3 regions of the Streptomyces sp. NPDC021562 genome follow, and region 3 is predicted to be linked to each of the others. Evidence: riboswitches for the same ligand, from Rfam matches in the RefSeq annotation. Region 3 holds a riboswitch; each other region holds the start of a gene.

Region 1 (10,489 bases), on a different contig from region 3:
TGGCGCGTCTGGGCAAGCTCGACGAGTCCCTGGCCGTACCGGTCGATCCGGAGCCGCGGCGCGACCATCTGCACGGCCTGGAGCTCGACTTCCGGGCGCAGCTCGCGGTACTGCACCGGGACCACGGTGCGGCGGCGGCCCTCCTCGGGCATCTGGTCCCGCTGCGCGACCAACTCGCCGGGGCGGCGGGCGCGGCGTACGCGAGCCGGCCGCTCGCCCACGCCCTCGCCGACCTGTACCGGCTGCTGGGCGAGGACCGGGCGGCGGCCGAGGCCTACGCACTGGCCGAACGCACCGCACTCGCCTGGGGTTCGGCCCACCTCGCCGAAAGCGCCCGCCGCGCGGCGACCCACCTGTCGGAGTCCCGAGCCGGCCGCCGCACGTTCCCCACCTGACCGACGCCACACACCGACGACGACCACGTGCCCGCAGTCCACGGGCCGCCGGGTCCCGACCCACCGGGACGACCCCGCCCATCCACCCGCCCGCGAACCCGCCCACCCGCACGCGCGGCCCCATCTCCCGCCCGCCGTGACCGACGCCCGGCCGCCGTTGTCGGCGCCCGGCCGAACGTGCGGCCGGACTGGCCCCACCCTCCGCCACCGAGGCCCACCCCCACGCACGGCCGAACCCGCCCGGCCGCCGTGACCGACGTCCGCCCGCACGCGCAGCCGAACCCGCCCGGCCGTCGTGGGCGGCGTCGGGTGCGCGGGTGGGGTCAGGTGCCGAGGGCTGCGTCGACCACTGCCTTGGCCTCCTCCTGGACCTGGGCCAGGTGCTCGGGGCCCTGGAAGGACTCGGCGTAGATCTTGTACACGTCCTCGGTGCCGGAGGGGCGGGCCGCGAACCAGGCGTTCTCCGTGGTCACCTTGATGCCGCCGATCGCGGCCCCGTTGCCCGGGGCCTCGGTGAGCACCGCGGTGACCGGCTCGCCCGCCAGGGTCTGCGCGGTGACCTGGGCCGGGGAGAGCTTGGCGAGCAGCGCCTTCTCCTCACGGTTCGCGGGGGCGTCGATGCGGGCGTAGGCGGGTTCACCGAAACGGGCGGTCAGGTCGGCGTAGTGCTCGGACGGGGTCCGGTCGGTGACGGCCGTGATCTCGGAGGCGAGCAGGGCGAGCAGGATGCCGTCCTTGTCGGTCGTCCACACCGAGCCGTCCCGGCGCAGGAAGGACGCGCCGGCCGACTCCTCGCCGCCGAACCCGATCGCACCGCTGACCAGTCCGTCGACGAACCACTTGAATCCGACGGGCACTTCCACGAGCCGGCGGCCGAGGTCGGCGGCGACCCGGTCGATCATCGAGGAGGAGACGAGCGTCTTGCCGACACCGGCGTCCGCCGCCCACTGCCCACGGTGGCGGTAGAGGTAGGAGATGGCCACGGCCAGGTAGTGGTTGGGGTTCATCAGACCGGCGTCACGGGTGACGATGCCGTGCCGGTCCGCGTCGGCGTCGTTGCCGGTGGCGACGCGGTACTGGTCCCGCTTCTCGATCAGCGAGGCCATCGCGTACGGCGACGAGCAGTCCATCCGGATCTTGCCGTCCCAGTCCAGCGTCATGAACCGCCAGGTGGGGTCGGTGTACGGGTTGACCACGGTGAGGTCGAGACCGTGCCGTTCGGCGATCCGGCCCCAGTAGGCGACGGAGGCCCCGCCGAGCGGGTCGGCGCCGATGCGCAGCTCGGAGGCCCGGACCGCGTCGAGGTCGAGGACGCTCGGCAGGTCGTCGACGTAGACGCCCATGAAGTCGTACCGGCCGGTGGTGTCCGCGGCGAGCGCACGCGCGTAGGGGACGCGCCGTACGTCCTTCAGGCCGCCCGCGATGATCTGGTTGGCGCGGTCCTGGATCCAGGAGGTGGCGTCGGAGGCGGCGGGGCCGCCGCTGGGCGGGTTGTACTTGAAGCCGCCGTCGGCGGGCGGGTTGTGCGAGGGGGTGACCACGACGCCGTCCGCGAGACCGGTGGTGCGGCCCCGGTTGTGGGTGAGGATGGCGTGCGAGACGGCCGGGGTGGGCGTGTAGCCGTCGGCGCTGTCGATCAGGACGGTCACGCCGTTGGCGGCGAACACCTCCAGGGCGGTGACCTTGGCGGGTTCGGACAGGGCGTGGGTGTCGGCACCCAGGAAGAGGGGCCCGTCGGTGCCCTGGCCGCTCCGGTACTCGCAGATGGCCTGGCTGGTGGCCGCGATGTGGTCCTCGTTGAACGCGGTCGTCAGCGACGACCCGCGGTGTCCCGAGGTGCCGAACGCCACCCGCTGGGCGGGGTCGGACGGGTCGGGGTGCAGCGCGTAGTAGGCCGTGACCAGCCGGGCCACGTCGACGAGGTCCTCCGGAGCCGCCGGCCGGCCCGCTCGCTCATGCGGCATGAGTCCATTCCTCCGCTGTCGTTGCTCGATCACTCACCGCCCATCTTCCCTTGTCAGCGGTGACGCACGCGCGCGCGGGGGCCGTTTCACCGCCGACCGGTGGGCCGAACGCGCGAGGGCCTCCGGACGGTTCCGGAGGCCCTCGCGTCTCGTGGGTCGGTCAGTGCGCGGCGGGCACGGTACGCCGGGCGGCCGCGGCCCTCGCCGGTTTCGGGTTGAGCTGCCGCTCGGCCAACTCGCCGAACAGCAGGCCGAATCCGCTCCACAGCACCACCTGGATGGCGAGCGCCGAGAGCCGGAACCGCCACAGCAGGGTGGCCGGGAAGTCCTTGGGGACCTCGTTGACCACCGGCAGGAACTGGTACGCGAGCCCGATCACGACGACGAAAGCGGTCACCGCGACCACGGTTGCCCACCAGGTGCCGAGGCTCGCCCGCAGCCGCTTGCCGAGGAGGGTGGCGGCGACCGCCAGCAACACGCTGAGCAGCATCATCAGGAAGTACAGCGTGGTGCGCTTGCCGATGGTGTCCGCTTCGCCCACCGACGGCGGGTTGGCCGGGTACTTCAGGAACGGCACCACGTACACGGCGAGCAGCGCGCAGCCGGACAGCAGCAGCGCGGTCGCCCGGGGACCGAACCGGCCGACGCGGCCGAGGGCGAAGCAGTAGGCGAGGGCCGCGATGCCGCCGAAGGCGACCCCGTACACCAGGACACCGGTGGCGAGGCCCGCGGTGGACTGGAGGGAGCGGGAGACGACGACCATCTCGTGTTCGTGCGTGTGGGCGTCCTCGAAGCCGATCGCCTTGTCGACGTAGGGCTCGCCGAGGAGGTAGGCGGCCACCAGGGCGAGCAGCCCGGCGGCGAGGCCGGCGAGCATGCCCCGCACCAGGAGGTTTCGTACCGTTGCGGAGTTCATGGGCTGGACGGCGTCCCTCGCGTCAGTGGCAGGGGAAGCCGAGCAGGTGGCGGGCGTCGTGCACCCACTCGTGGACGTCCGTGCCGCTGAACACGGAGGTGGCGCCCTGCTCGGCGCCGACGAAGTAGAGCAGGACCAGCATCAGGATGCCGAAGAAGACCGCCCAGGGAGCTATCGCGGACAGCGGCAGCTTGGCGGGGACGGCGGGGGTGGTGGCTGTCGGCTGGGCGACGGTCTGCGCCATGGCAGAACCTCCTCTGGGAGTTCGCGTCCCATCTCGGTGGTGCACAGGACGACAGCCACGGGTCTGACTCGCAAGGGCCCGGGGGCTCTTGCATACAGTGGCGCGACCGTGCCGGATTCCCACCGGCTTCCGTCTCGCTGTCGTCGATACCGGACAGACCGTACCGCGTGTCGGAGGGCCGGCCAAGACCGCGTGACCAGGCGTGATCTTCCTCTCGCGCCCGCTCCGGTCCCGTCGGGGGCCTCTCAGGAGCGGGCCAGGCCCAGTTCGCGTGCGCCGAGCGGGGCGAAGAAACGGTCGACGTCGGCCTCGGTGACCTCGTCGAGGGTGGCGGGGGACCAGCGCGGCGCGCGGTCCTTGTCGACGACCTGGGCGCGGATGCCCTCCACCAGGTCAGGGGTGGTCAGGGCGGCGCAGGAGACGCGGTACTCCTGGTCCAGCACCTGCTCCAGGGTGTCCAGTCGCCGGGCGCCGCGGAGTGCGCGGAGGGTGACCTTCAGGGCCGTCGGGGACTTGCCGAGCAGGATGTGCGCCGTCTCCTTCGCCGCCGCGTCACCGTGTGCGAGCAGCCGGCGGACGATCTCCTCGACGGTGTCGGCGGTGTAGCAGGCGTCGATCCAGGTGCGGTGACCGGCCAGTTCCCCTTCGGCCGCGGGCCGTTGGCGGCGGGCGACCGCCTCGGCGACGGGCAGTTCGGCGAGGTCGGCGACGAACGCCTGGAGCGTGCCGGACGGCAGGTGGTGGTCGGCGAGTCCGCACAGCACGGCGTCGGCGGCGCCGATCCCGGCCCCGGTCAGGGCGAGATGGGTGCCCAGTTCGCCGGGGGCCCGGCTGAGCAGGTACGTGCCGCCCACGTCGGGGACGAAGCCGATGCCGGTCTCCGGCATGGCGATCCGGGAACGCTCGGTGGCGATCCGGACGCGGCCGTGCGCGGAGATCCCCACCCCGCCGCCCATGACGATGCCGTCCATGACGGCGACGTACGGCTTGGGGTAGCGGGCGATCCGGGCGTTGAGGTGGTACTCGTCGCGCCAGAACGCGGCCGCGGCGGTGCCGTCGCCGTCGCGGGCGTCGTCGTGGACGGCGCGGATGTCGCCGCCCGCGCACAGGCCGCGCTCCCCCGCCCCGGTGATGACGACGGTCTCGACGGCGGGGTCGTGCTCCCAGTCCGTGAGGGCTTCGGAGATGCGCTCCACCATCGGGTGCGACAGCGCGTTGATGGCCTTCGGCCGGTTCAGGGTGATGTGTGCGGCCCGTCCCTCGACGTGCAGCAGGACGGGTGCTTCGGCGCCGGTCATCCGGACACCCCGGTCAGGCCACGGGCCATGTCGACACGCATGTTCTCGTCGGTTCCTTCCACAAGCTGCCGGAGACGTCGCACTCGAACGATCCTCTCGCGCCGGGTCCGAGAAGCCCTCCCGGATGCCGGGTGAACCGGCAGGGAACTCTTGGTCATGGGTTTGTCTGGACGGCCGTTCGAGTACAGAGGGCTGCCTACCATGAGGCGATCACGAACGGTACGAAACCCGGGAGCTCGGGATGGTGTTGTCCGGCCTCACGCGGAGGTCGTCGCGTCCCTGGGCGGTCGTCGGTGTCACCGTCGCGTGCCTGACGGCCGGGGTGCTGGCGCTCACGCACGGCTCACGCCCGGCGCACGCCGACCCGTCCGCGCTGCCGCACACCCCCGTGGAGGTGTCCCCCAGCCGCTGCGGACGCGGGTGGACCACGCCGGTCTCCGGTGTCCAGGTCTTCGACCTGCACAACCCGACCGACGGTGCCGCCGAGGTCCTCCTGGAGGACCCGAGGAGCCAGGCCGTCTACGGCGAGGTCGAGGGCATCGGCCCCGGCACCACCCGGGAACTCACCGTGCGCCTGGGCAGGGGCGCGTACGCGTTCAAGTGCGTGCCCGACGACGCCGACGCCGTCACCGGCCCCACCGTGCGCATCGGCGGGGGCCGCAGCGGGCCGGCCGCGGCCCCGGTGACCGAGCACGACCTGATCCCGCCGGCGCTCGCCTACCAGAAGTGGGTCGGCACCGGCCTGTCCGAGGTCGTCCGGCTGACCACGGGTCTGCGGGACGCGGTGGACCGCGGCGACCTGGCCGCCGCCCGCACCGCCTGGCTGCCCGCCCACCTGCAGTACGAGCGGATGGGCGCCGCGTACGACGCCTTCGGCGACGCGGACCGGGCGATCAACGGAACGGACGCGGGGCTGCCCGGCGGGGTGCACGACAAGGACTTCACCGGCTTCCACCGCGTCGAGTACGGCCTGTGGCACGGCGAGTCTCCCACCGGGCTGCGGGCCCCGGCGGCCGCCCTGCTGAAGGCGGTCACCGCGCTGCGCGACGACTGGGCGGGGACCCGCATGGACCCGGCCCAGTTGGGACTGCGGGCACACGAGATCCTGGAGAACACGGTGCAGTTCGAGCTGACCGGCCGGACCGACTACGGCAGCGGCAGCAACCTCGCCACCGCCCGCGCCAACCTGGACGGCACCGAACAGGTGCTGGCCCGGCTGCGTCCGGTGCTGGCCGGCCGGTACGCGGGTCTGTCCGGTCTGCGCGGCGCGTTGGACCGGGCCGGCCGGACGCTCGACGGTTTCGGGCACGACGGCACCTGGACACCGCTGGACCGGCTCAGCCGCCGGCAGCGCGAGGACGTCGACGCGGTCCTCGGCGACCTGGTGGAGCGGCTGGCCCCGGTGGCCACCCTGTGCGATCCCCGGAGGACGGTGTGAGCACCGAGGAGAGGACGGGCCCGAGCGGACTCGGCCGCCGCGGTTTCCTGCGGGGTGCGGCCCTCACGGGAGCGGGGCTGGCGGCCGGGGGCGCCGCGGCCCCGGCCGCGGACACCGCCGCCTCCGCCGCCCCGGCCGTCGCACCCTTCCACGGCCCCCACCAGCAGTCCGTGACCGCACCGCCCCGGCGCACGACCGTGTTCACGTCCTTCGACGTCACCGCCGAGGGCCGGGCCGACCTCGCCGACCTGCTGCGCACGCTCACCGACCGGGCCCGTTTCCTGACGTCGGGCGGCACCCCGGACCCGGTCGGCATCACCGCCCCGCCCGCCGACTCGGGCGTCCTGGGCGGCCGCCTTCCGTCCGGAGCCCTGGCGGTGACCGTCGGCGTCGGCGCCTCGCTCTTCGACGACCGGTTCGGCCTGGGCAGGCTGAGGCCGCGTCGGCTGACGACGATGCCCGCCTTCCCGGACGACGACCTCAGGCCCGAGTGGTGCCACGGCGACCTCAGCCTCCAACTGCACGCCGACGACACCGACACGGTGCTGCACGCGTTGCGCGACATCGCCCGGCACACCCGCGGTGGCATGCAGGTCCGCTGGCGGCTGGACGGCTTCTCCAGCCCGCCCCGGCCGTCCGGCACCCCGCGCAACCTGTTCGGCTTCAAGGACGGCATCGCGAACCCCGAGACCACCAGTGCCCGTGAGATGGACCGGCTGGTGTGGGTGGGCAGCGGCACGGGCGAGCCGGAGTGGACGGCGGGCGGCAGCTACCAGGTGGTGCGGCTGATCCGGATGCTGGTGGAGTTCTGGGACCGGGTCTCGCTCGGCGAGCAGGAGCGGATGTTCGGCCGCTCCCGCGAGTCGGGGGCGCCCCTGGACGGCGACGCCGAGCACGACACCCCGAAGTACGCCGACGACCCCAAGGGGGACGTGATCCCGCTGGACGCGCACATCCGGCTGGCCAACCCGCGCACCACGGCCACCGCCGACCAGCGGATCCTGCGCCGGGCCTACAACTACGACCGGGGCATGGACGCCAACGGCAACCTCGACATGGGGCTGCTGTTCAGCTGTTACCAGCAGGACCCGGCCCGGCAGTTCGAGACCGTGCAGAAACGACTCGCCGGGGAACCCCTGGTCGACTACGTCTCACCGTTCGGCGGCGGTTACTTCTTCGCGCTGCCCGGCGTGCGGGACACCGCCGACTGGTACGGACGCGCGCTCCTGACCTGAATCGGTCAACACACGGTCAAGACTTGGCCCAGCATCCCTGACCCGGTGTTCATCCGGCCGCCATCATGACTCCGCCGCGACGCCCGGCAACGGGCGAAGCATCCCTGCTCGTACGACGCAGTGACGTTCATGCCCGGAGGGTGAACCAGCATGGCCAGCACAGGAAGACGAACGGCGATCAGGAGCCTCGGGGCTCTCGCGGGGGCCGCCGCGCTCACGGTCCTCGGGGGTACCGCGCCCAGCTGGGCCGCCGTACCCGCCGGGCACCCGGACGGGACGTCGACCACGACGCCCGTCAAGCACGTGGTCGTGCTGTTCGACGAGAACATCTCGTTCGACCACTACTTCGCGACCTACCCCAAGGCCGCGAACACCGACGGGACGAAGTTCACGGCGGCGAAGAACACCCCGAAGGACGTCGACACCCTCGCGCGCGCCGGGCTGCTGACGAAGAACCCGAACCAGTACCTGCCCAAGCGGCTCACCCCGGCGCAGGCGATGACCTGCGACCAGAACCACTCCTACGGTCCCGAGCAGCTGGCCTACGACGGCGGCAGGGCCGACCGGTTCGTGCAGAACACCGAGGTCGACAAGTGCTCCGGCGGCCTGTTCGGCGAGCCCGGCCTGGTGATGGACTACTACGACGGCAACACCGTGACCGGGCTGTGGAACTACGCCCAGCACTACGCCCTCAACGACCGCTCGTACAGCTCGGTCTACGGCCCGTCCACGCCCGGCGCGCTCAACCTGGTCTCCGGTCAGACGCACGGCGCGGTCTCGGTGGACCCGGCCACCGGCAAGCAGACCCCGACCCCGGACTCGTACGCCATCGCGTCCCCGAACGCCAAGGGTGTCGGCACCGTCGTCAACGACCCCGACCCGGCCTTCGACGACTGCTCCGACAAGGACCACACCAGCACCAGCGCGCTGGCGGCGCTGCGGGGCAGGAACATCGGCGACCTGCTCAACGCCAGGAAGGTGACCTGGGGCTGGTTCCAGGGCGGCTTCCGTCCGTCCACGGCCTACGCCGGCACGTCCGGCTCCCACGCCAAGTGCGACACCACGCACACCAACGTGGGCGGCGCCTCCGTGGTCGACTACAGCCCGCACCACAACCCGTTCTCGTACTACCGGTCGACGGCGAACCCGCACCACGTGGCGCCGAAGAACGTGAACGAGATCGGTCACGACGGCCAGGCGAACCACAACTACGACCTGAGCGACTTCACCGCGGTCGCCAAGGCGGGCAAGCTCCCCGCCGTCAGCTTCCTCAAGGCCGGTGCGTACCAGGACGGCCACGCCGGCTACTCCGACCCGACCGACGAGCAGCACTTCCTCGTCAACGAGATCAACACCATCCAGAGCTCGCCGCAGTGGAAGTCCACCGCGATCATCGTCGCCTACGACGACTCCGACGGCTGGTACGACCACGCCTACGTCAAGCCCCGCAACGGCTCCAAGGACACCACGGTCGGCTCCAACGGCAAGGCCCTCGACAGCGCGGCCTGCCAGTCGGGCCCGGCCGCGTCCGGCGGCTACGCCGACCGCTGCGGACCCGGCACCCGGCAGCCCCTGCTGGTCATCTCGCCCTACAGCAAGGTGAACAAGGTCGACCACACACTGACCGACCAGGCCTCGATCACCCGGTTCATCGAGGACAACTGGCGCACCGGCCGGATCGGCGACCACTCCTTCGACGCCACCGCGGGCTCGCTGACCGGCATGTTCGACTTCAGGCACCCGAACGACAAGCAGGTCCTGCTGAAGTCCGACGGCTCGATCAGGTCCGTCGGCCCGATCCGGCACGTGGCCGCGGTCAGCACGCGGATCACCCCCGGCCCGGCGATGGTGGACACCGCCGCCACGACCGGATCGGGCGAGTTCCCGACGCTTCCGGTGGGCCTCGGGGCGGGCGCCCTGGTGGCCGCGGGCGCCACGGGCACCTACCTGACGCTGCGCCGCAGGCAGCGCACCAGCGTCTGACGCCCACCGCGTCCTGACCCGCTCGGCACGGTCCGCCTCCCCGGACCGTGCCGAGCGGCGTTTCCGCCCGCCGGGGCAGCGACGGGTCCGGGGACGGCACGAGCCGCCTGCGGAGCGTCGCCGCACAGCCCGCGCACGGTGGATACGATGATCCCCGGAACGGACGCCGACGGCGCGCGGCATCGCGCTCCCGCTCGGCCCGGGCACGACGCGAAGGGCGGGGCACGATGGCGGGCGGTGCGAGCGTCGCGCTCGACGACCCGGTGGGCACTTCGCTGCGCGGACGGCACGCCGGGCTCGCCCGTCGGCTCGGCCGGGCCGCCACTTCTACCTGCCGGACGTCGCGACCTTCTGCGCACTGCCCCCCGACCCGGGCCCGGCGGACTGGGCCGACCTCGCCCGGCTGCTGGGCCGGGACGCGTTCGCGGACCTGTTCAGCAGCCCGGCCACCCCGCCGCCGGACTGGGCGCAGGTCTTCGTCCTCCAGGGCCGGCAACTGGTCTGGGCCGGCGACGGGCCGCCCGCTCCCGCCCGCGACCCGGCCGCCGCCGGCGTGGTCGAGCTGGGTGCCGACGATGTGCCGGAGATGCTCGACCTCGTCGCACGGACCCAGCCGGGGCCGTTTCGGCCGCGCACCCGTGAACTCGGCACCTACCTGGGCGTCCGTGAGCACGGAAGGCTGGTGGCCATGGCGGGGGAAAGGCTGCGTCCGCCGGGCTGGACCGAGATCAGCGCGGTCTGCACCGCCCCCGAGGCCCGCGGCCGCGGCCACGCCGCCCGCCTGGTGAGCACCCTCGCCGCCGCTGCCCTGTCCCGCGGCGACCGCCCCTTCCTGCACGTCGCCGAGGCGAACACCGTCGCGATCAGGCTCTACGAACGGCTGGGTTTCACGAGCCGCGCGCAAGTCACCTTCCGGGGTTTCCGCACGCCCTGAACCGACGCCCGCGGTGTGCCGCGCCCCGGGGGTGCCGTCCGCTCGGTGTGCGGTTGTCGTCCGCCGTGCGGCACGGGATGCT
Region 2 (10,489 bases), on a different contig from region 3:
AGGTGCGGCGACTGCGTGCGTCGAGGGCCCGTACCGCGTCGAGCAGCGCGTCGTCCTTGACAAGGGAGGGCCATTCGGGGCCGCCGGGGATGACGACCACGTCACTGGCGTTCGGGACCTGTCCGGCTGCAAGGTCGACGGTGAGTCCGGTGCCTGCTGCGGTGACCACGTCTGCGCCGTCCGGGGAGACCGTGCGGACGCGGTAACGGCCGCCGAAGTCGTTGGCCGATGCGAACACCTCGATCGGGCCCGTGACGTCGAGCAGGCGCACACCCGGAAAGACCAGCACGGTCACCAGCAGCGGTTTCCCGCCCGAGGGCCTGCCCTTCATAGTGCGCCTCACTTCCGACCGGTTGGACACCGTCCACCATAGCCCGAGTGAGTTTGATTATCGAACCCATGTCGGCCCGGTGTGACTCAGAAGCCATGTCCCGGCACGAGGGGGTCAGGGGCGCTGCTCACCGTCGGGCCCCGGCCGCTGCCGGCCGGCCGGCGACCCCCCGCCCTTCGCACCCACCGCCGGTGATCCGGGGCGGGAGCGGAGCTTGGCGGCTGCCATCGCCGCGAAGACAACGGCCCAGACCACCGCGGCGACCCACCCTCCCCAGCGGCCCATGGTCGTCATCCACGACGTACCGGTCACGCGTCCCAGTTCGTGCGTGGTGACCGCGTACATGCCCATCGGGAAGACGAGGTTCCACCAGCCGAGGTCGTAGCGCAGGGGGATCCGGCGCAGGACGTGCCGCCATACGCCCAGAGCCAGCAGCAGCGGGATCAGCCAGCTGGAGAACGCCCACAGGACGACGGACGAACCGACGACCGCCGGACGCGCGAGCAGCAGGCTGCCCGGCGGAAGGGAACTCAGCCGTACTCCGGCGAGCACGCAGATCGCCGCCGCCCCCATGAAGATCCAGACGGACGTCATGAGGCCCTCCGCCTGCACCGGCCGGGCCAGCAGCCTGGCCAGCACCATCGCGGCGGTCAGCAGGTACTGCAGCAATCCGACGGACCAGCACACCACCGCCAGCGTCGGCAGGACGTGGCCCTGGGTCGCCCCGGCCAGCGCGGCCGCGGCAACCGCCACCGACTCCGATCCCACCGCCCACAGGAACCACGTGCCGTTCACCTGGTCGAACGACGGGCTCCGCTTCAGGGTGGTGATGAGCGCCAGCGGAATGCCGTAGTCCAGCAGCAGCCACCCGAGCACCCCGAACGCCAAGAACGCCCCGGCCACCGCGGTGTGGCCGTCCGGCACGAGGCGCGCGGCCAGCACGTTGGACGAAATGGCGAGGGTGAGGAAGGTGAAGGCGCGCGGCGCGACGAGGTCCCCGACGAACCGCTGCCGGTGGCGCAGCAGCCGCCAGCCATAGGCCGGTACCAGCACGGCGAACCCGGCCAGGGCTGTCCAGAGCAGTACGGCGGAGGCGGTGCCGGCGCTGTTGACGTACAGGGCCGTGGAGACGATGCCGGTACCCATGACGAACGCGAGCGCTCCCGCGTTGAGGTCGGCCACCGCGGCGGAGACGACGGCGCGGTGTCCGTGCGGCCGGGGCCCGGGAGGGAGGTCGTCGCCGGCAAGCCATTCGGCGAGGACGGCGGTGTGGCTGCGGTCCATGTCCTGGGTGGCACTCAGCAGGGTAAGGCTGCCGTGTTCGGCCAGATCCCGCAGTCGGGCGGCCGCCTGCCGATGCTCTTGATCGTCCAGTTCGGTGAGGTAGCGGCGGCGGAATTCGTCGAACCGCAGGGGGTTGTGGCCGTACCAGCGCTGCAGTTCGGCGGACGGGGCGACTTCGCGCAACCATGCGTCGAGAGGCGCGCCTTGCCGGCGTATGCCCTCCGGCCAGACCCGGTCGACGAGAACCCGTTCGCCGACCTGTCCGTCCTCGGAAGGCGCCTGCTCATAGATGCTGCGGCAGGTGATCTGCTTGGCCATGATGCGCGCCAGCAGGCTCGTGCCGCTGCCCCTCCTCGATACCGCGGTGCGGTGGGCGGATGCGCGGAGCTGCCGGCGCCCACCGCACGAACCGCCGCTCACCGGAAGGCCGATGTCACGAGGGCCTCCTGCTCCAGGGCGTGCCGGCGAGCGGAGCCGACCGCGGGGGCGGGCGCCTCGGGCCTGCTGACACAGTCCACGGGGCGTCCGGCCAGCCGGTGCAGGCGCGGCGTGACGAAGGACCACGCGCCCTGGTTCTCCGGCTCCTCCTGCACCCACCGCACGTCAGCCGTCGCAGGGAAGCGCGCCAGTTCCGCCGTGAGTTCCTCCTGGGGGAACGGGTAGAGGCGCTCCACGCGGACGATCGCCGTGTCCGCCGAGCCCGAGGCCCGCCGGTGGGCGTCGAGGTCGTAGAAGACCTTGCCCGAACACAGCAGCACGCGCGTGACCAGGCCGGGGTCACGCGTGTCATCCGGCAGGATCGGGCGGAAGCCTCCCTGCGTGAACTCGGACACGGCGGAGGTGGCCGCCTTCGACCGCAACATCGACTTCGGGGTGAAGACCACCAACGGCCGTCCGGGGCCACCCAGCGCCTGCTGCCTGAGCAGATGGAAGTAGTTGCCCGGCAGGGAGGGCACAGCCACGGTCATGTTGCCCTGCGCGCACAACTGCAGGAAGCGCTCGATCCTGGCCGAGGAGTGGTCCGGCCCCTGCCCCTCCAGGCCGTGGGGCAGCAGCAGCGTCACCGCGGAGCGCTGTCCCCACTTCCCCTCGGACGAGGCGATGTACTCGTCGACGACCGTCTGCGCGCCGTTGACGAAATCCCCGAACTGGGCCTCCCACAGCACCAGCCCCTCGGGGCGGGCCAGTGCGTAGCCGTACTCGAAGGCCAGTGCCGCCAGTTCGGACAGCATCGAGTCGTACGGTGTGAAGCGCGCGGCCCGCGGGCCCAGGGTGCTCAGTGGCGTGTGCTCCGTGCCGGTGAGCCGGTCGGTCAGTACGGCATGGCGCTGGCCGAAGGTGCCGCGCCGCGAGTCCTGCCCGGCCAGCCGGACCGGGCAGCCCTCCAGCAGCAGGGAACCGATCGCCAGAGTTTCCGCGGTGGCCCAGTCGACCGCGCCGGTGTCGAGCATGGCCGCACGCCGGTGCAGCTGGGGCCCCACCCGCGGGTGCACGGTGAAGCCCTGCGGCAGCTCGGCCTGCGTGGCGATGACCCGCCGTGCGGTCTCCTCGTCGATCGCGGTCACCGTCCGGCGGGCTTCGCGCGGGGCAGCCCCTCGTCCGGCACCGGTGCCGGGAACGCCTCGGGCGGGAGCGGGCAGCACCCGGGTCTCTGCGAAAGCCCTCTCAAGATGGTCCTGGTAGTTGCGGCGGGCACCCGCCACCTGCCGCTCGTCGATGTCCCCACGGGCCACCAGGGACTCCGCGTACGACGTACGCACCGAAGGCTTGGCGTCGATGCGGTCGTACATCACCGGCTGCGTGATGGACGGGTCGTCGACCTCGCTGTGCCCGTGGCGCCGGTAGCAGACCAGATCGACCACCACGTCCTTGTGGAACGTCTGGCGGTAGTCGAAGGCCAGCCGCGCGACCCGGTCGACGGCCTCCGGGTCGTCGCCGTTCACGTGGAAGATCGGGGCCTCCACCATCCGTGCCACATCGGTGGCGTACGTGCTCGAACGGCCGGCCGCGGGCAGCGTGGTGAAGCCCACCTGGTTGTTGACGACCAGGTGGACCGTCCCACCCGTGCGGTAGCCGGGCAGTTGGGACATGTTCAGGGTCTCGGCGACCACACCCTGGCCGGCGAAGGCCGCATCGCCGTGAACGACGACCGGCAGTACCCGGAAGGGCCCGTCGGGGGTGGAGACCAGGTCCTGTTTCGCGCGCACCACTCCCTGCGCCACCGGCCCGACGATCTCCAGGTGCGAGGGGTTGGCCACGACCGAGACGGCGATCGTGCCACCGTCCAGGGAACGGTAGGTACCTTCCGCGCCCAGGTGGTACTTCACGTCCCCCGAGCCCTGCACCGACCGGATGTCCACCGCATCCTCGAACTCGTTGAAGATCTGGGCGTAGGACTTGCCGATGATGTTGGCCAGGACGTTGAGCCGACCGCGGTGCGCCATCCCGACGACGGCTTCGACCACCCCGTGCTCGATGGCTCGGAGCAACAGGGCATCGAGCAGTACGACGGCCGACTCACCGCCTTCGAGCGAGTACCGCTTGTGGCCCACGTACTTGGTCTGAAGGAACGTCTCGAAGGCCTCCGCGGCCCCCAACCGATAGAGGATCCGCAGCTGTTCGGCACGGTCTGGCCGGCGCTGCGGTGACTCGACGCGCTGCTGGATCCAGCGGCGTTCCCGGGAGTCCTGGATGTGCATGTACTCGTATCCCGCGGTGCGGCAGTAGAACTCCCGCAGGGCGCCGAGTACGTCGTCGAGTGTCATCGCGGCGTGTCCGGCGAATCCGTCCACCACGAAGTTCTCCGCCCGGTCCGCGTCGCGGAGTCCGAACGCGGCGATGTCGAGTTCCGGATGCGCGGCGGCGGCCCGCGACGTGAGCGGGTCCGTGTCGGCCATCAGGTGCCCGCGCACGCGATACGCGTGGATGAGCGCCGCGACCCGCACGGCCTTGCGCGCCGCCGCCTCACTGTCCTGGTTCCCCGGGCCGGCAGGAGGGTTCGGGAAGGGCACTGTGACCGAGGACGCGGCGATGGTGAAGAAATCCCTCCATGTCTGGTCGACCGAGGCGGGATCATGGAGATAACGCTGCCGCTGCTCGTCCACGACCCATTCGTTGAGCCCGAAATCCAGTCCCTGAGACACCGCTCGAGCAGTGTCCGATTGCGACGCCATGGCGTAGAACGCCTTCTTCCCTGTGCGAAGTCGTCGGATGCCGGACGCGGTCGGGGCCGGTCATCCGCCTGACGGTGCCCTGATCCAGCACCCCGCATTCCGTGCGGAGTCACCGCCTCAACCGCGTCGCACTCTCGACGCTAGGACGCCGCGGGCACCAGGCAGGACTGCCGGTCGGGCCACAACGACCACACATCAGGACATCCGCCGGACGCCCCCGCCGCCTGTCGGCATGCGGCCGGACGACCCCGTGCCCTGATCCGAGGGCTTCCTGTCCGCACGCCGGCGCCACTCAAACCTCGGGGAAGAGTGCGCTGAGCCGGAATTTCACGGCCCTGCCCTATCCCGGCCTGTACATCCCTCAGCCGTTGCTCGGAAAAACGCCCGACTCGACGAACGAGACCGCCTCACTCTGCGCAGCGCCTTCCGCGCCGGCTTCATTCACAGTCACGTTCCACCGAATGCCCGCATCGCCTGCACATGGCGGATTTCGGGCTCATTGCGCCCTGCGGGGCGGGGTGAAGACGTAGAGATCGAGAATGTCGGGGCTGGGAGCGATGCCGGGGCCGCCAGCCTGTACCCAAGCGGCGATGTCGTCAGTGGCGTCGGGATCATTGACGAGGCCGAGCCAGACCGGGCGGGCGCCGACGGCGCGAGCTGCGGCGGAGGGCTGGACGACGATCACGTTGGCGTGTTCGCACACGTCGAGGCAGTCCGAGACGCGGACAGGCACCTCCTCGGCCAGGCGTGCGAGCTGACGGTCGTGATCCACACCGGTGACTTTCGGGGTTCCGCAACAGCAGTCCCGGCAGACGACGACGCGGCACGGCGCCGGTTCGGCGGAGCCGTGCTCCGGGCCTGCTTCCTCAGGTCGCTGTCGAGGCATCGCTCGTCACACTCCTCTCCCGGCGAGATCCGTCCCGGGCGGCCGGGCGCAGGAAACGGATCACAGGGTGGCCCGGACCGTGGGTGACCTCGGCGCGGACGCCGTAGACCCGCTCGATGAGGCCGGGGGTGAGCACCTCGACGGGAGTGCCTTCTGTGACCGCACGGCCGTCGCGCAGGACGAGCAGGCGGTCACAGTACATCGCGGCAAGGTTGAGATCGTGCAAGGCGATCACCGTGGTCACCGGCAGTCCGGCGATCAGCTCCAGCAGGTCGAGTTGGTGCTGGATGTCCAGGTGGTTGGTGGGTTCGTCAAGGATGAGTTCGCGGGGTTCCTGGGCGAGGGCCCGGGCGATCTGGGTGCGCTGGCGTTCGCCGCCGGACAGGGTGTGCCAGGACTGTCCGGAGCGGTCGGCCAGTCCGGTGCGTGCGAGGGCTTCGGTGATGGCTTGCTCGTCGGCCGTCAAGGGGGGTGTCCACGCGCGGCGGTGCGGGATGCGGCCGAGGGCGACGACGTCCCGGACGGTCAGTTCGGTCTGTGTGTCGGCGTGCTGGCTGACGGTGGCGATGCGGCGGGCGGTGGCGCGGCGGCCGACCTCGGTGAGCGGGTGCCCGTCCAGGGTCACGACGCCGGCTGTGGGCGCGAGGATCCCGGCCAGCAGCCTGAGCAGCGTGGACTTCCCCGAGCCGTTGGGGCCGAGCAGGCCGACCGTCTCACCGGGGCGCAGGGTGAGGGTGACACCGTCGACGACGACCTTGTCGCCGATGCGCCGTACGACGCGGTCCGCGTTCAGGCTGCTCATGCTCTTCCCCGTCCGCGGTAGAGGACGGCGACGAACGCCGGTACGCCGATGAGGGACGTCACCACGCCCACGGGGACCTCCTGGGGGTCGAGGACGGTACGGGCGAGGGTGTCCACCCAGACCAGGAAGACGGCGCCGGTCAGTGCGGTGACCGGCAGCAGGCGGGCGTGCCCGGAGCCGGTCAGGGCGCGGGTGGCGTGCGGCAGGACCAGGCCGACGAAGCCGATCGCGCCCACGCAGCTGACGAGGGCGGCGGTGAGCAGCGCGGTGGCGCAGAGCAGGACCAGGCGAGTGCGGGCGACCCGGACCCCGAGTCCGGCGGCAGCCTCGTCACCGAAGGCGAAGGCGTCCAGGGTGCGGGCATAGCCGAGGCAGACGGCCATGACCACCGCAAGTACGGCCGTGCACAGCAGCACCTGTCCCCAGTCGGCACCGGTGAGCGAGCCGAGCAGCCAGAACAGCACACCCCGGGTGGTCTCGGCGTCCGCCGAGGTCAGGACGATGAACGAGGTCAGCGCCGAGAACAGCTGCATGGCAGCCACCCCGGACAACACGACCCGGTCGGTGCTGCCGCCGAGGGTGTGGCTGAGCAGCAGCACCAGGGCGAAGGAGAGCAACGCGCCGAGGAAGGCGCCCGCCCACAGGGGCACCACTGCCCCGCCCACTCCGAGAACGACCACGGCGACCGCCCCCGTGGAGGCGCCGGAGGAGACCCCTAGCACGAAGGGGTCGGCGAGCGGGTTGCGCAGCAACGACTGCATGACCGCTCCGCACACCGCGAGCCCGGCCCCGCAGACGGCGGCGAGCAGCGTGCGCGGCATCCGCAGGTTCCACACGATGCCGTCCCGCAGCGGAGCCAACGTGCTCTCGCCCAGGCCGATATGGGCCGCGACGGACGCCCAGACATCGCCGGTGGAGATGTCGGCGGGGCCGATCGTCACGGCCACGCCCATCGACACGAGCAGCGTGACCAGTCCCCCGCCCGTCAAGAGCAGGGCGCGACGCTCACTTGGCGAACCCGAAGTCACGCAGGCCGGCTGCGACCTTCTCGATCCCCTCGATCGTGCGGATGGACGGGTTCATCGCCTGCCCGCTCAGCAGGACGTACCGCTTCTTCTTCACCGCGGTCAGGTTCCGGGTGGCCGGGTCGGTCTCCAGGAAGCGGATCTTGGCCTCGGCGGTTTCCGCGGTCTGCTGCCTGCGGGTCAGGTCGCCGATCACGATGACGTCGGGGTCGCGGTCGGCGACGGTCTCCCAGCCGATCTGCGGCCATTCGTCGCGGGTGTCGGCGAAGGCGTTCTTCGCGTCGACCGCGCGGGTGATGGCACCGGGGGCACCGCAGCAGCCGGCGAGGTAGGGCGACTGGGAGTTGGCGAACCAGTACATGAGGGAGACGTCCGAGGCATGCAGTCCGGCGGTGGCCGTGCTCACCCGCTTCTTCAGGCCGGCGACCAGCCTCTCGCCGCGCTCCTTGACGCCGAACGCGCGGGCCAGATCGCGTATTTCCCCGTACACGGCGTCAAGGGTGAGCGGGGTGCTGCGCGAGCCGTCGCCACCGCTGTCGTTGTCCTTGCCGACCGAGCAGTCGGACGGGGAGACGTAGGTGGGCACGCCGAGCTTCTCGAACTGCTCGCGGGTGGCGACGCCGCCCTTGCCGAGGGTGGAGACGAACGAGGCGGTGACGAAGTCGGGTTCGGCGTCCAAAACCTTCTCGAAGGAAGGGTTGTTGTCGGCGAGCCGGGGCACGGACGCGTTGGCCTTCTCCAGGCCCTTCAGCACCGGGTCGGTCCAGGTCGCCGTACCGGCCATGCGGTCGGCGAGACCGAGGGAGAGCAGGATCTCGGTGGTGCCCTGGTTGAGGGAGACGGCCCGCTTCGGGGCGGACTTCACAATGACCTTGTGGCCGCAGTTGTCGAAGGTCACCGGGTAGCCGGCGGCGGAGGTCATCTCCGGCTTCACGTCCTCCGCGCCGGAGGAACCGCAGGCGGTGAGCAGCAGGACGGAGGCGAGGAGGAGAGCAGGAGTGCGGAGCACGGGCATGCCTCTGGGGTCGGGGCTCGTACGCGGAGCCTGGCCTACAGGTGTCCCCCACGCCGGGGCGAGGAGGTGCCAGCAGGTCTTCGGACTCGGGTTCGTCCGGCCGGGGCGCCTTCCCGGTCTCCCAGTGGCTCGCGTGCCCCGCCCGTCCCCCTCACCGCTGCGCGTCAGTTCCGGATTCGCACCGGATTCCCTGGCCTCGGGTGTGGCTCGACTGGCCCGACGAGGCTATCAAGTCCGCCGTACGGTCAGATGGTGCGCTCGGTCACGGGGTACGGCACGAAGGTGCTGGTGTCCTGGTCGATGCGCAGGGACTGCCCGAGCGGTGGTGCGCCCCGCTGGGGCCAGTCGAGGCGTACGCAGACCCGGCAGCCCGTGCCGGCGGCGGTCGGCGGGTTCTCCGGCAAACGCCTGGTCGCCGGTGTCGTGAACGGCCGCAACATCCTGCAACATCCCCACGGTGGGCCCGGGAGCTTCCGGGCCGCGCATGGCAGCGGGCCCGCCATCGCCCTGAGGCTGCGCCGCAGCAGCAGGCCGTGCACCTCGTGGTGCGCGCCGTTCAGGGCGGGCGAGCACCTGCGCCGGCAGTCCGAGCCCGGCGTCCTGGCCACCGGCACACTCCGTAGGGTCGGTGATCCAGGAGCGCGCTCTCGAACCCGTGCCGAACGGTCCCGGAACCATGTTTGATCTTTTGAGTGCCACTGCGGCAGGTGAATTCGGTTGCGACGGGGCCGGCGCGCCGGTGAGCTAACTCCATGGAAGGCGCCACGGAACAGGAGCGACGGGCGACGGCGGGAACGGCCCATCGGGGCATGCGGCAACCGGAGCCACGGCACAGGTCGGCGGTGCTTGTGGCCCTGATGCTGGCCGCCTTCACCTTCAACACAGCGGAGAACCTGCCGATCGGTCTGCTGGAGCTCATCTCCGGAAGCCTTCGGGTGTCAGTGTCAGCGGTCGGTCTCCTGGTCACCGGCTACGGCGTGACGGTGGCTCTCGCTTCTCTGCCGCTCGTCCACGTCACGCGCGCCATGCCGCGGCGCCATGTGCTCACAGTGCTACTGACCGTGCTTGTCGTGTCCAGCCTGATCGCGGCCCTGGCCTCCTCCTACTGGCTGTTGCTCGTGGCGCGGCTGCTGACCGCGCTCGCCCAGGCCTTGTTCTGGGCCGTGATGGGGCCGGTCGCGGTGGGCCTTTTCCCGCCCGAGGTCCGCGGGCGTGTCGTCGGTGCGCTGTCCGTCGCAGGTTCTCTCGCCCTCGTGCTCGGTGTTCCCGCCGGGACCTGGCTGGGCCGACAGAGCGACTGGCAGGTGCCCGTCGCCATGCTGGCGGCTCTGGCGGGCGTCTCCCTGGTGACGATCGCCGTTCTGCTGCCGACCTCGCGTCCGGAAGAAGAACCCGCCGCCTACGCAAGCAGTCCCGACGTCCGGCGGTTCGGGACAGTGCTGACGACCGGGACCCTCTCCGCCACCGGGGCGTTCACCGGATACACGTACATCGTGAAGTTCCTGGGCGGCGTGAGCGGGTTCTTCCCGAACGCGGTCAGCGTCCTGCTCGTGGTTTTCGGTGTCGCCTGTCTGGCCGGGGTGAGCATCACCGGGGCACTGCTGGACCGCTTCCCGCGGTCCGTGCTGCCCACGGCCGTAGTCACACAGGCGGTGGGCATGCTCGGCTTGTACGCGGTCGGCACTCATCCGGTGGCGGCGGTGATGTTCCTGGTCCTGATGGGCGGAGCGCTCGGGCCGGTGTTCATGGTCACCCAGAACGAGATGCTGCACTGCGCGCCGGGCCGAACGGACGTCGCCCTCGCGGCGAACTCCGGCGCCTACAACGCCGGCATCGCGGCCGGCGCAGCAATCGGAGCACTGGTCCTGTCGCTCGCCGACGTGCGAGGCGTCTTCCTCACCGGCGGGCTGCTGACCGTCGGGGCCTGCGCAGTACTACTCGGCGGTCGGCTGCGCCCTGCGAGCCCACTCCAA
Region 3 (10,489 bases):
AGGTCGAGGAGCTGCTCGACCGGGACGGGCCCGGCGGACAGCTGGAGGAAGGAGAGCACCTGGGGCATGGCCGAGACGACCTCGGCGACGGCGGCCGGCTCGACGTCCGTGGGTTCGGGGTGGGCGAGCGACCAGGCGTCGAACAGAGCGACCCAGCCGCGCAGGACGGCGCTGTCGTCGCGGTCCCAGGCGCGCAGTCGCCAGCCGGGGCGCGCGCTGTCGCCGTGCACCTCGACCAGGCCGGCGAGCCGGGCGGTGTCCCAGTCGGCGCGGACCTGGGCGACGGTCAGGCCGAGGTCCTCGGCCGCGCGTTCGGCGGACGCGTCGGAGAGGGTGGCCTTGCCGTCGCCGGTCGCGCCGTCGCTCCCGGGTCCGAGGGCCGCGTCGGCCCAGTGGGCGACCCGGGCCGCTCCCGCCAGGCCCGAGCGCGCCATTCTGGCCAGCTCGGCGGGGGCCGGGGTGCCCTCGGGCGGGCGGGGTGCGGGGCGGCGCGCGGGCCGCTGGTTCATCGCTCGGGGGGCGGCGGCCAGGGGTCGCGTTCGGACGAGTCGAAGCCTTGAGTCGCGCGGGATACGGGACGTCACGGGTGCAGTCTTCCGGTTGACGGTCCGAAAACCCAAACGGAATGTCACGGCGGGCGACGGGGGTGGCCAACGCACGGGCCCCGAGGGGAGGCGAGGAGACATGTTCAGGCCAGTGGTACGGCCTTAAACGGAACCTCCGGCACCGACTGGAATCAGGGCCTCCGGCTCGGGGCGGGACGAGCAGGTGAAGGGGGGTGCCCTCACATCAGCGGGGTGAGGAAGCGGCGCAGCCGTTCCTCGTACTGCTTCGGGTCGGGGTTCCACATCGCGCCGTGCGGGGCGCCCGGGACGGTGTGCAGGGCGACCCGGTCGGGACGCCGCTCGGCGAGCCGCCGGGAGTACGTCCAGGGGGCGACGGTGTCGTCCGGTCCGTGCATGATCAGGGTGGGCACAGTGAGGTGTTCCGGGTCGAGGGGGTCCGCGATCCGGTCGGCGTGCAGGTTGGCGCGGCCCTGGGCGGCACGCACCGCGAGCGGCAGCAGGGGTTCGGGGGTGTGCCGGGCCTGGGCGAGGGCGCGCAGGGTGGCCTCCCAGCTGAGCACCGGGGAGTCGAGGACCAGACCGCAGACGCGCTCGCGCAGGGCGGAGTGGGCGGCGGCGCGCAGCGCCATGGCGGCGCCGGTGGACCAGCCGTACAGGACGACGCGGCCGGCGCCGTAGCGGACGGCGTAGCGGATCGCCGCGTCCAGGTCCCGCCACTCGCTCTCGCCGAGGTGGTTCAGGCCGTCCGGCGGGCGGGGGGCGCCGAGGTCGCCGCGGTAGGCGAGGGCGAGGACCGGCAGCCGGCGGCTGTTCAGGAACCGCATGACGTTCATGGGGTGTTCGCGGGTGGTGCCGAGGCCGTGCACCGCGATCACCCAGGTGTCCCGGTCGCCGGGTACGAACCAGGCGGGCAGCGGACCGAGTTCGCCGGGGATGTCGACGTCGGCGTGGTCCAGGCCGAGGGCGGTCTGCGGGTTGCCGACGTGGACGTTGGCGGTGAGCCAGACCTTGTCGCCGGTCTCCAGGGTGCCGTGGGTCACCCGTTCCAGCCGTCGTACGACCGTGTCGGCGGTGTTCGCGGCGGACTCCATGACGGCGCCGACGACCGCGTGCGAGCCGTCGCCGGCCAGGCCGTAGGTGCCGGGGCGCAGGGAGGCGAGGTCGCGGGTGAGGGTGATGCGGCCGGCCGCGGTGCCGTGCACGGTGAGCCGGGGTTCGGTGGGCAGGGGCCGGCCGGGCGGTGCCTTCAGCGCGGCGTCACTGGCGAGCCGCCCCGCGGCCACACCGGCCGCGCCGGCGGCGAGTACGGCACCGACGGCCGCGGCCGTGACTTTGACTGGGCGCACCTGTCCAGTGTCGGGGCGGACCGCGGTGTCGGCCAGCGGAGGACGGAGGAATCGACGAAGCCACTGCACCCGGATTCCCCCCAGGCCGGGGTTCACCCCTCCCGGCGGCCGTACCGTTTCAGTTTCTCCGCCGCCGAGGCCATCTGGTCCGGGGAGAGCAGGGTCGGGGTCAGGCCCGGGACCGCGGACGCCGTCAGCCAGAGGCGGCAGAGCCATTCGAGCTGGGCGGTGCGGTCGTAGGCCTGGGTGAGGGTGGTGCCGTAGGTGACCGTGCCGTGGTTCTGCAGGAGGCAGCCGGAGCGGCCGGCCAGGGCGCGGAGCATGTTCTCGGCCAGTTCGCCGGTGCCGTACGTCGCGTAGGGGGCGACCCGGACGGGGCCGCCGAGGGCCGCGGACATGTAGTGGATCGCCGGGAGTTCCGGGACGAGGGTCGAGACGGCCGTCGCGTGCACGGCGTGGGTGTGGACGACGGCGCCCGCGTCGGTGGTGCGGTAGACGGCGAGGTGCATCGGCAGTTCGCTGGTCGGCGGGAGGGTGCCGAGGACCTGCCGGCCGTCGAGGTCGACGCCGGTCACGTCGCCCGGGGTGAGCCGGTCGTACGGCACGCCCGACGGCGTGACCAGCACGGTGTCGCCGACGCGGACCGAGACGTTGCCGGAGGTGCCGACGACCAGTCCGTCGGTCACCGTGCGGCGGGCGGTGGCGACGAGGTCCCGCCAGGCGTCGGCCTCCGTCGCGAGCGCCTCGCGTCCCGAGGGCTCCGGGACACCGTGTGCGCCGTCGCGCTCGTCGCGCCCGTCCCGTTCGTCGCACTCGTCGCGCCGCTGCTCAGCCATGGCCCGATCCTGCCACCGGGCGGCCCGCCGGGTGACCAGAATCTCTTCGGCGGCCCGACAGGGCGGCCGCGGCCGGCCGACGGGGGCCGCCGGCCAAGCGGCGACTGGGCTCCGGGCCGTAAGCGGAATGCCGACCCCCCGTCATTGACACCCTCAAGCCCCTCTCAGTTCATCTGCCGTTCACCCAGGTTGCCTACGGTCCAACAGCCAACGACTTCGAAAGATTGCCTGGGTAAATGGAAAGCTTCTCGCTGATCCTCGCGATTGTGGTGGTAACCGCACTCGCGTTTGATTTCACGAACGGTTTCCACGACACCGCCAACGCGATGGCCACCACCATCTCGACCGGTGCGCTCAAGCCCAAGATCGCGGTGACCATGTCCGCCGCGCTCAACCTGGTGGGCGCCTTCCTCTCCGTGGAGGTCGCCAACACGATCTCCAAGGGGCTCGTCGACGAGAACGGCATCCGTCCCGAGGTCATCTTCGCCGCCCTGGTCGGCGCGATCCTCTGGAACCTGGTGACCTGGCTGGTGGGCCTGCCCTCCAGTTCCTCGCACGCCCTCATGGGCGGTCTGATCGGCGCCACCGTCGCCTCGGCCGGCTTCGGCGCGGTCCACGGCGACGTCCTCGTCACCAAGGTCCTGCTCCCGGCGGTCGCGGCCCCGGTGGTCGCGGGCCTCGCGGCACTGCTCTCCACCCGGCTGTCCTACACGCTCTCGAAGAACGCCGAGGACGAGGCCACCCGCAAGGGCTACCGCGCCGGCCAGATCGCCTCCGCCGGCCTGGTCTCGCTCGCCCACGGCACCAACGACGCCCAGAAGACGATGGGCATCATCACCCTCGCGCTCGTCGCGGGCGGTTCCATCGCCCCCGGCTCCAACCCTCCCACCTGGGTCATCCTCTCCGCCGGCCTCGCCATCGCGCTGGGCACCTACATCGGCGGCTGGCGGATCATCCGCACCATGGGCACGGGCCTGACGGACCTCCAGCCGCAGCAGGGCTTCGCCGCCCAGACCAGCGCGGCCACCGCCATCCTGGCCTCCTCCCACCTCGGCTTCTCCCTCTCCACCACGCACGTCGTCTCCGGTTCCGTGATGGGCGCGGGCCTGGGCCGCAAGGGCGGCACGGTCCGCTGGTCCACCGCGACCCGCATGGTCGTCGCCTGGGTGCTCACCCTCCCGGCCGCCGCGCTGGTCGGCGCGCTCGCCGAGTCCGTGACGGACCTCGGTGACGGGGGCACGGCCGCGGTCGCCGTCTTCCTGGTGGCCGCGAGCGCCGCGATCTGGAAGCTCTCCCGCCGCGAGGTCGTGGACAGCAGCAACGTCGTCGGCACCGAGGAGCCGGCCGGTGTGGTGACGGCGGCGATCGCCGCCGTCACCCCGCCGCCCGCGGGCACGGTGACCGAGGGCCTCACGGCCACCATCCCCTCCCCCGCCGCTCCCGCGACCGACCCGGCCGCCACCGTCTGACCCCGAGGAACACAACCCGACATGAACATCGACTGGGCAGCCATCGGCTCCGTCTTCGGCGTCAGCCTCGTGGCCACCGTGGGTCTGGTGACCCTCTTCACGCTCGGCATCAAGGGCCTCTCCGCCCGCGAACGGGCCACCGCGCAGGGCAACTCGGCGGCCCTGGCCGCGACCGCCGCCTGCCTCTGCTTCGCGGCCTGCACCGCGGCCGTGGCGTACGGCATCCACCTGATCGTGGCGAAGGCCTGAGCCGCGACCGCACCGATCCACACCGATCCACACCGATCCACACCGATCCACACCGATCCACACCGATCCACACCGATCACGACAGCGGCCCGACCCGGGGCCGCCAGGCTCCGCCCCGATCCGTTCGCGGCGGAGCCTTCGGCATGTCCCAGGAGTCCCGCCGGACCACCGGTGTGGGCCTTCCCACACACTCCCCTCGCAGGTCAACGGCAAGTTGACGGGTCTTCCGGGGGCGTGGTGGACTGCCGGAGCCATGTACGGCGGCAAGAGAGGAAGCCGGTGTGAGTCCGGCGCGGTCCCGCCACTGTCACCGGGGTAGCCATCCCCGGGAGCCAGGAACTCTCACCGCCGGTCTCGTCGAACCAGGGCGTGGACACCCTGAGTGAGGACATATCGCCATGCGCGGCTGCCGACCGAGGTGCAGTAACCGGCCCGTCCCCGACCCCGCGGCGGGCTGAGCCGATGGGTGCCGATCGCGTCTTCGCGTACGGCGCCGCCGCCGGCCTTCTCGGTGATCTGCTGCTCGGCGATCCGCGCCGGGGGCATCCGGTCGCCGCGTTCGGGCGGGCGGCCGGGGCCGTGGAGCGGGTGCTGTGGCGGGACCACCGCGGCTGGGGCGCGCTGCACACCGCCGTGTGCGCGGGCGGCGCCGTGACGCTGGGTGCCGTGGCCCAGCGGGTGGCACGGCCGTCCACCGCCGCGTCCGTCGCGCTCACCGCCGCCGCCACCTGGGCCGTCGTCGGCGGCACTTCCCTCTCCCGTGAGGCACGGGAGATCGGACGGGCCCTCGCGGCCGGGGACGTCGAGGCCGCCCGGGCCCGGCTGCCACATCTGTGCGGCCGGGATCCGCAGGCCCTGGACGCCGACGGGATCGCGCGGGCGGTCGTGGAGTCCGTCGCCGAGAACACCAGCGACGCGGTGGTCGGCGCGCTGGTGTGGGGGGCGTTGGGCGGAGTGCCGGGGCTGCTCGGGTTCCGGGCCGTCAACACCCTGGACGCGATGGTCGGTCACAAGTCGGCCCGCCACCTGCGCTACGGGTGGGCCTCGGCACGCCTGGACGACGTGGCCGGATGGCCGGGGGCGCGGCTCACCGCCGCACTCGCCGCCGTGGCCGGGAGTGACCCCAGAGGCGCGCTGCGGGCCTGGCGGGCCGACGCGGCGAAGCACCCCAGTCCCAACGCGGGGCCCGTGGAGGCGTCGTTCGCGGGGGCGTTGGGGCTGCGGCTCGGGGGGACGTTGTCGTACGGGGGGCGCATCGAGCACCGGCCGGTGCTGAACGGGGAGGGGCGGAGCGTGGAGACCGGGGACATCGAGCGGGCCGTGCGGCTGTCACGGCGCGTGGGGTGGCTGGCGCTGGGGGCGAGCGCGGCTGCGGCCCTGCTGCGGGGACGGGTCGCGCGGCGCGCGGGGGGTTCCTCGTGAACGGCGGCGGGCTGCTGGTGGCCGGAACCACCTCCGACGCCGGCAAGAGTGTCGTGACCGCCGGTGTCTGCCGGTGGCTCGTACGACAGGGCGTCAAGGTCGCGCCGTTCAAGGCGCAGAACATGTCCCTGAACTCCTTCGTCACCCGCGAGGGCGCCGAGATCGGGCGGGCGCAGGCCATGCAGGCGCAGGCCTGCCGGATCGAGCCGACCGCGCTGATGAACCCCGTGCTGCTCAAGCCCGGCGGTGAGCGGAGCAGTCAGGTGGTGCTGCTCGGGAAGCCGGTCGGTGAGCTGAGCGCGCGGGGGTATCACGGCGGGCGGCAGCAGAAGCTGCTCGGGACCGTGCTCGACTGTCTTGCCGAGTTGCGGGGCACGTATGACGCGGTGATCTGTGAGGGGGCGGGCAGTCCGGCGGAGATCAACCTGCGCCGGACCGACATCGTGAACATGGGGATCGCGCGCAACGCGCGGCTGCCCGTGCTGGTGGTCGGCGACATCGACCGCGGGGGTGTCTTCGCCTCCTTCTTCGGGACCGTCGCGCTGCTCTCGCCCGAGGACCAGGAACTCGTCGCGGGCTTCCTCGTCAACAAGTTCCGGGGCGACGTCTCCCTGCTGGAGCCCGGCCTCGACATGCTGCACGGGCTGACCGGGCGGCGGACGTACGGCGTCCTGCCGTTCCGGCACGGCCTCGGCATCGACGAGGAGGACGGGCTCCGGGTCTCCCTGCGGGGGACCGTCCGCGAGTCGAACACCGCCCCGCCCGTCGGCGAGGACGTGCTCCGGGTCGCCGTCTGCGCGATCCCCCTCATGTCCAACTTCACGGACGTGGACGCGCTGGCCGCCGAACCGGGCGTCCTGGTGCGGTTCGTGGACCGGCCCGAGGAACTGGCCGACGCCGATCTCGTCGTGATCCCGGGGACGCGGGGGACGGTCCGGGCCCTGGAGTGGCTGCGGGAGCGGGGCCTCGCGGACGCGCTGCTGCGCCGGGCCGCCGAGCAACGGCCGGTCCTCGGCATCTGCGGCGGTTTCCAGGTCCTCGGTGAGCACATCGAGGACGAGGTCGAGAGCCGGCGGGGGCACGTGGACGGCCTGGGGATTTTGCCCGTCCGGGTGCGGTTCGCCCGGGAGAAGACCCTGACCCGGCCCGTCGGCGAGGCCCTCGGCGAACCCGTCGAGGGGTACGAGATCCATCACGGCGTCGCCGAAGTGACCGGGGGAACCCCCTTCCTGGACGGCTGCCGGGTCGGGCAGACCTGGGGCACCCACTGGCACGGCTCCCTGGAGTCGGACGGCTTCCGGCGGGCCTTCCTGCGCGAGGTGGCCGCCGCCGCGGGCCGCCGGTTCGTGCCGGCCCCCGACACCTCGTTCGCCGGGCTGCGCGAGGAGCAGCTCGACCGGCTCGGCGACCTGATCGAACAGCACGCGGACACGGACGCGCTCTGGCGGCTCATCGAGTCGGGCGCGCCGCAAGGACTGCCTTTCATCCCACCGGGAGCGCCCGCATGAGCACAGTGTTGTTGTTGTCGACCGCCGACACCGATCTGCTGGCGGCCCGGGCCGCCACCGGTGCGGACTACCGGATCGGCAATCCGACGCGCCTCGACGTCGCGGAGGAGCTGCCCGCGCTGGTCGAGGGCGCGGACATCGCCGTCGTACGGCTGCTCGGCGGGAAGCGGGCCTGGGAGGACGGGCTGGCCGCGCTCAGGGCCGCCGGGATCCCGACCGTGCTGCTGGGCGGCGAGGCGGTGCCGGACGCCGAGCTGATGGCCGAGTCGTCGGTGCCGGCCGGGGTGGTGGCCGAGGCCCTCAGGTACCTGGTCGAGGGCGGCCCCGCCAACCTCACCGAGCTGGCCCGGTTCCTGTCCGACACCGTGCTGCTGACCGGCGAGGGGTTCGTCGAGCCGCAGCGGATGCCCGCGTTCGGCGTGCACGGCGAACGTCCCTTCACCGAGGGCCGGCCGACCGTCGGCGTGCTCTTCTACCGGGCCCATGAACTGAGCGGCAACACCGCCTTCGTGGACACCCTGTGCGACGCGATCGAGGCGCACGGCGCCAACGCCCTCCCGGTGTACTGCGGTTCGCTGCGCGGGGCGGACGCCGGACTGTACGAGCTGCTGGGCCGGGCCGACGCGCTGGTGGCCACCGTCCTCGCCGCGGGCGGCACGCACGCCTCGCAGGCCTCGGCCGGCGGTGACGAGGAGGCCTGGGACGTCGGCGCGCTCGCCGAGCTGGACGTGCCGGTGCTGCAGGGCCTGTGCCTCACCTCCTCGCGCGCCGCCTGGGACGAGTCGGACGCCGCGCTCTCCCCGATGGACGCGGCGATGCAGGTCGCCATCCCGGAGTTCGACGGCCGTCTGATCACCGTGCCGTTCTCCTTCAAGGAGCGGGTCGACGACGGAGCCGACGTCCCGGTCTACGTCGCCGACCCGGAGCGGGCCGGGCGCGTCGCCGGGATCGCCGTCCGGCACGCACGCCTGCGGCACAAGCCGAACGCCGAGAAGAAGGTGGCGCTGGTCTTCACCGCGTACCCGACCAAGCACTCGCGGGTCGGCAACGCGGTCGGCCTGGACACGCCCGCGTCGGCGGTGCGGGTGCTGGACGCGCTCCGGGACGCCGGGTACGGGGTCGACGAACACCCCTCCGAGGGCGACGAGCTGATCCACCGGCTGATCGCGGCCGGCGGCCACGACGTGGAGTGGCTGACCGAGGAGCAGCTGGCCGCCGCGCCCGCACGGGTGCCGCTGGCGGACTACCGGGCGTGGTTCGAGAAGCTCGACCCGCGGCTGCGGGACGCGATGACCGAGGCGTGGGGCGAGCCGCCGGGCAGCCTGTACGTCGACGGCGACGACATCGTGCTCGCGTCCCTGCGGTTCGGGAACGTGGTCGTGATGATCCAGCCGCCGCGCGGCTTCGGGGAGAACCCGATCGCGATCTACCACGACCCGGACATGCCGCCGTCGCACCACTACATGGCGGCCTACCGGTGGCTGGAGAACAGTTTCGGCGCCGACGCGATCGTGCACATGGGCAAGCACGGCACGATGGAGTGGCTGCCCGGCAAGGGCCTCGGGCTGAGCGCCGGCTGCGCGCCGGACGCGGTCCTCGGCGACCTGCCGCTGATCTACCCCTTCATCGTCAACGACCCCGGCGAGGGCACCCAGGCCAAGCGGCGCGGGCACGCCACCGTCGTCGACCACCTGGTGCCGCCGATGGCCCGCGCCGACACCTACGGCGACCTGGCCAAGCTGGAGCAGCTGCTCGACGAGTACGCGCTGGTCAGCGACCTGGACCCGGCCAAGGCACCGGCCGTGCGGGCGCAGATCTGGACGCTGGTGAAGGCGGCCGAGCTCCACCACGACCTGCACGTGGACGAGCAGCCGGACGACGGCGACTTCGACGAGTTCGTCATGCACATCGACGGCTACCTCTGCGAGATCAAGGACGTGCAGATCAGGGACGGTCTGCACATCCTCGGCGGCGGTCCGGTCGGCGAGCCGCGGGTGAACCTGGTGCTGGCCGTGCTGCGGGCCTCGCAGGTGTGGGGCGGTCAGGCCAACGCGCTGCCGGGGCTCAGGGCCTCGTTCGCGGCCCACTTCGGGCTCGTCGAGAAGGAGTTGCTGGCCGAGCCGGGGGCGCCGGTGAAGGTGCCGGTGGAGCTGACGGACCTGGTCGAGGGTCCCTCGCGCACCGCGGCCGACGCGATCGACCTGCTGGAGCAGCTGTGCCGCCGGGTCGCGGAGGGCATGGAGCAGCGGGACTGGGCCCTCGACCGGTGCCGTCCGCTGGTACGGGAGGTGCTGGGCACCGAACTGCCCGACGCGGTCGCGGTGCTGGAGTTCGCGTGCACCGAGGTCGTGCCGAGGCTGGCGCGGACGACGGACGAGATCGGGCACATCCTGCGCGCCCTGGACGGCGGTTACGTCCCGGCGGGCCCGTCCGGCTCCCCCACCCGGGGCCTGGTCAACGTGCTGCCCACCGGCCGGAACTTCTACTCGGTCGACCCCAAGGCCATTCCGTCCCGGCTGAGCTGGGAGGTCGGCCAGTCGCTGGCGGACTCGCTCGTGCAGCGGTACCTGAGCGACACCGGTGCGTACCCGAAGTCGGTCGGCCTGACGGTGTGGGGCACCTCCGCGATGCGCACCCAGGGCGACGACATCGCGGAGATCCTGGCGCTGCTCGGCTGCCGTCCGGTGTGGGACGAGGCGTCGCGGCGGGTGACCGGCTTCGAGGTGATCCCGCTCGGCGAGCTGGGCCGGCCGCGCATCGACGTCACGGTCCGCATCTCGGGCTTCTTCCGGGACGCGTTCCCGCACGTGGTCGGGCTGATCGACGACGCGGTGCGGGCGGTGGCCGAGCTGGACGAGCCCGCCGGGTCCAACTACGTGAAGGCGCACGCCGACGAGGACACCGCCGGGCACGGGGACCGGCGGCGCGCGACCGCCCGGGTCTTCGGCTCCAAGCCGGGCGCGTACGGCGCCGGGCTGCTGCCGCTGATCGACGCCCGCAACTGGCGCTCCGACGCGGACCTCGCCGAGGTCTACGCGGTCTGGGGCGGCTACGCGTACGGGCGCGGGCTCGACGGGCGGGCGGCGCGCGGGG

Evidence for each region. A riboswitch is a leader RNA that binds a small molecule or an ion and turns the genes downstream of it on or off. The one in region 3 is predicted to bind cobalamin.
Region 1: another riboswitch for cobalamin. It lies ahead of AB0G52_RS22825 (CbtB-domain containing protein); the one in region 3 lies ahead of AB0G52_RS32220 (cobalamin biosynthesis protein).
Region 2: another riboswitch for cobalamin. It lies ahead of AB0G52_RS17000 (ABC transporter substrate-binding protein); the one in region 3 lies ahead of AB0G52_RS32220 (cobalamin biosynthesis protein).

Annotation. Positions count from the first base shown of each region.
Region 1 is NZ_JBFACN010000014.1:117,489-127,977, forward strand. Features, by position in the region: gene AB0G52_RS22810 (BTAD domain-containing putative transcriptional regulator) at 1-395, shown strand, start outside; gene pgm (phosphoglucomutase (alpha-D-glucose-1,6-bisphosphate-dependent)) at 719-2,359, opposite strand; gene AB0G52_RS22820 (CbtA family protein) at 2,520-3,275, opposite strand; gene AB0G52_RS22825 (CbtB-domain containing protein) at 3,298-3,519, opposite strand; cobalamin riboswitch at 3,556-3,696, opposite strand; gene AB0G52_RS22830 (enoyl-CoA hydratase/isomerase family protein) at 3,765-4,817, opposite strand; gene AB0G52_RS22835 (EfeM/EfeO family lipoprotein) at 5,059-6,255, shown strand; gene efeB (iron uptake transporter deferrochelatase/peroxidase subunit) at 6,252-7,490, shown strand; gene AB0G52_RS22845 (alkaline phosphatase family protein) at 7,641-9,473, shown strand; partial or broken gene AB0G52_RS22850 (GNAT family N-acetyltransferase) at 9,701-10,407, shown strand.
Region 2 is NZ_JBFACN010000009.1:308,597-319,085, reverse strand. Features, by position in the region: gene AB0G52_RS17030 (GlxA family transcriptional regulator) at 1-331, opposite strand, end outside; gene AB0G52_RS17025 (DUF488 family protein) at 446-1,933, opposite strand; gene AB0G52_RS17020 (multifunctional oxoglutarate decarboxylase/oxoglutarate dehydrogenase thiamine pyrophosphate-binding subunit/dihydrolipoyllysine-residue succinyltransferase subunit) at 2,032-4,788, opposite strand; gene AB0G52_RS17015 ((2Fe-2S) ferredoxin domain-containing protein) at 5,285-5,674, opposite strand; gene AB0G52_RS17010 (ABC transporter ATP-binding protein) at 5,655-6,476, opposite strand; gene AB0G52_RS17005 (iron chelate uptake ABC transporter family permease subunit) at 6,473-7,429, opposite strand; gene AB0G52_RS17000 (ABC transporter substrate-binding protein) at 7,482-8,516, opposite strand; cobalamin riboswitch at 8,570-8,747, opposite strand; partial or broken gene AB0G52_RS16995 (short-chain fatty acyl-CoA regulator family protein) at 8,762-8,902, opposite strand; gene AB0G52_RS16990 (MFS transporter) at 9,374-10,489, shown strand, end outside.
Region 3 is NZ_JBFACN010000026.1:50,686-61,174, reverse strand. Features, by position in the region: gene AB0G52_RS32245 (hypothetical protein) at 1-509, opposite strand, end outside; gene AB0G52_RS32240 (alpha/beta fold hydrolase) at 785-1,912, opposite strand; gene AB0G52_RS32235 (class II aldolase/adducin family protein) at 2,005-2,748, opposite strand; gene AB0G52_RS32230 (inorganic phosphate transporter) at 2,985-4,217, shown strand; gene AB0G52_RS32225 (hypothetical protein) at 4,239-4,466, shown strand; cobalamin riboswitch at 4,687-4,829, shown strand; gene AB0G52_RS32220 (cobalamin biosynthesis protein) at 4,929-5,888, shown strand; gene AB0G52_RS32215 (cobyric acid synthase) at 5,885-7,396, shown strand; gene cobN (cobaltochelatase subunit CobN) at 7,393-10,489, shown strand, end outside.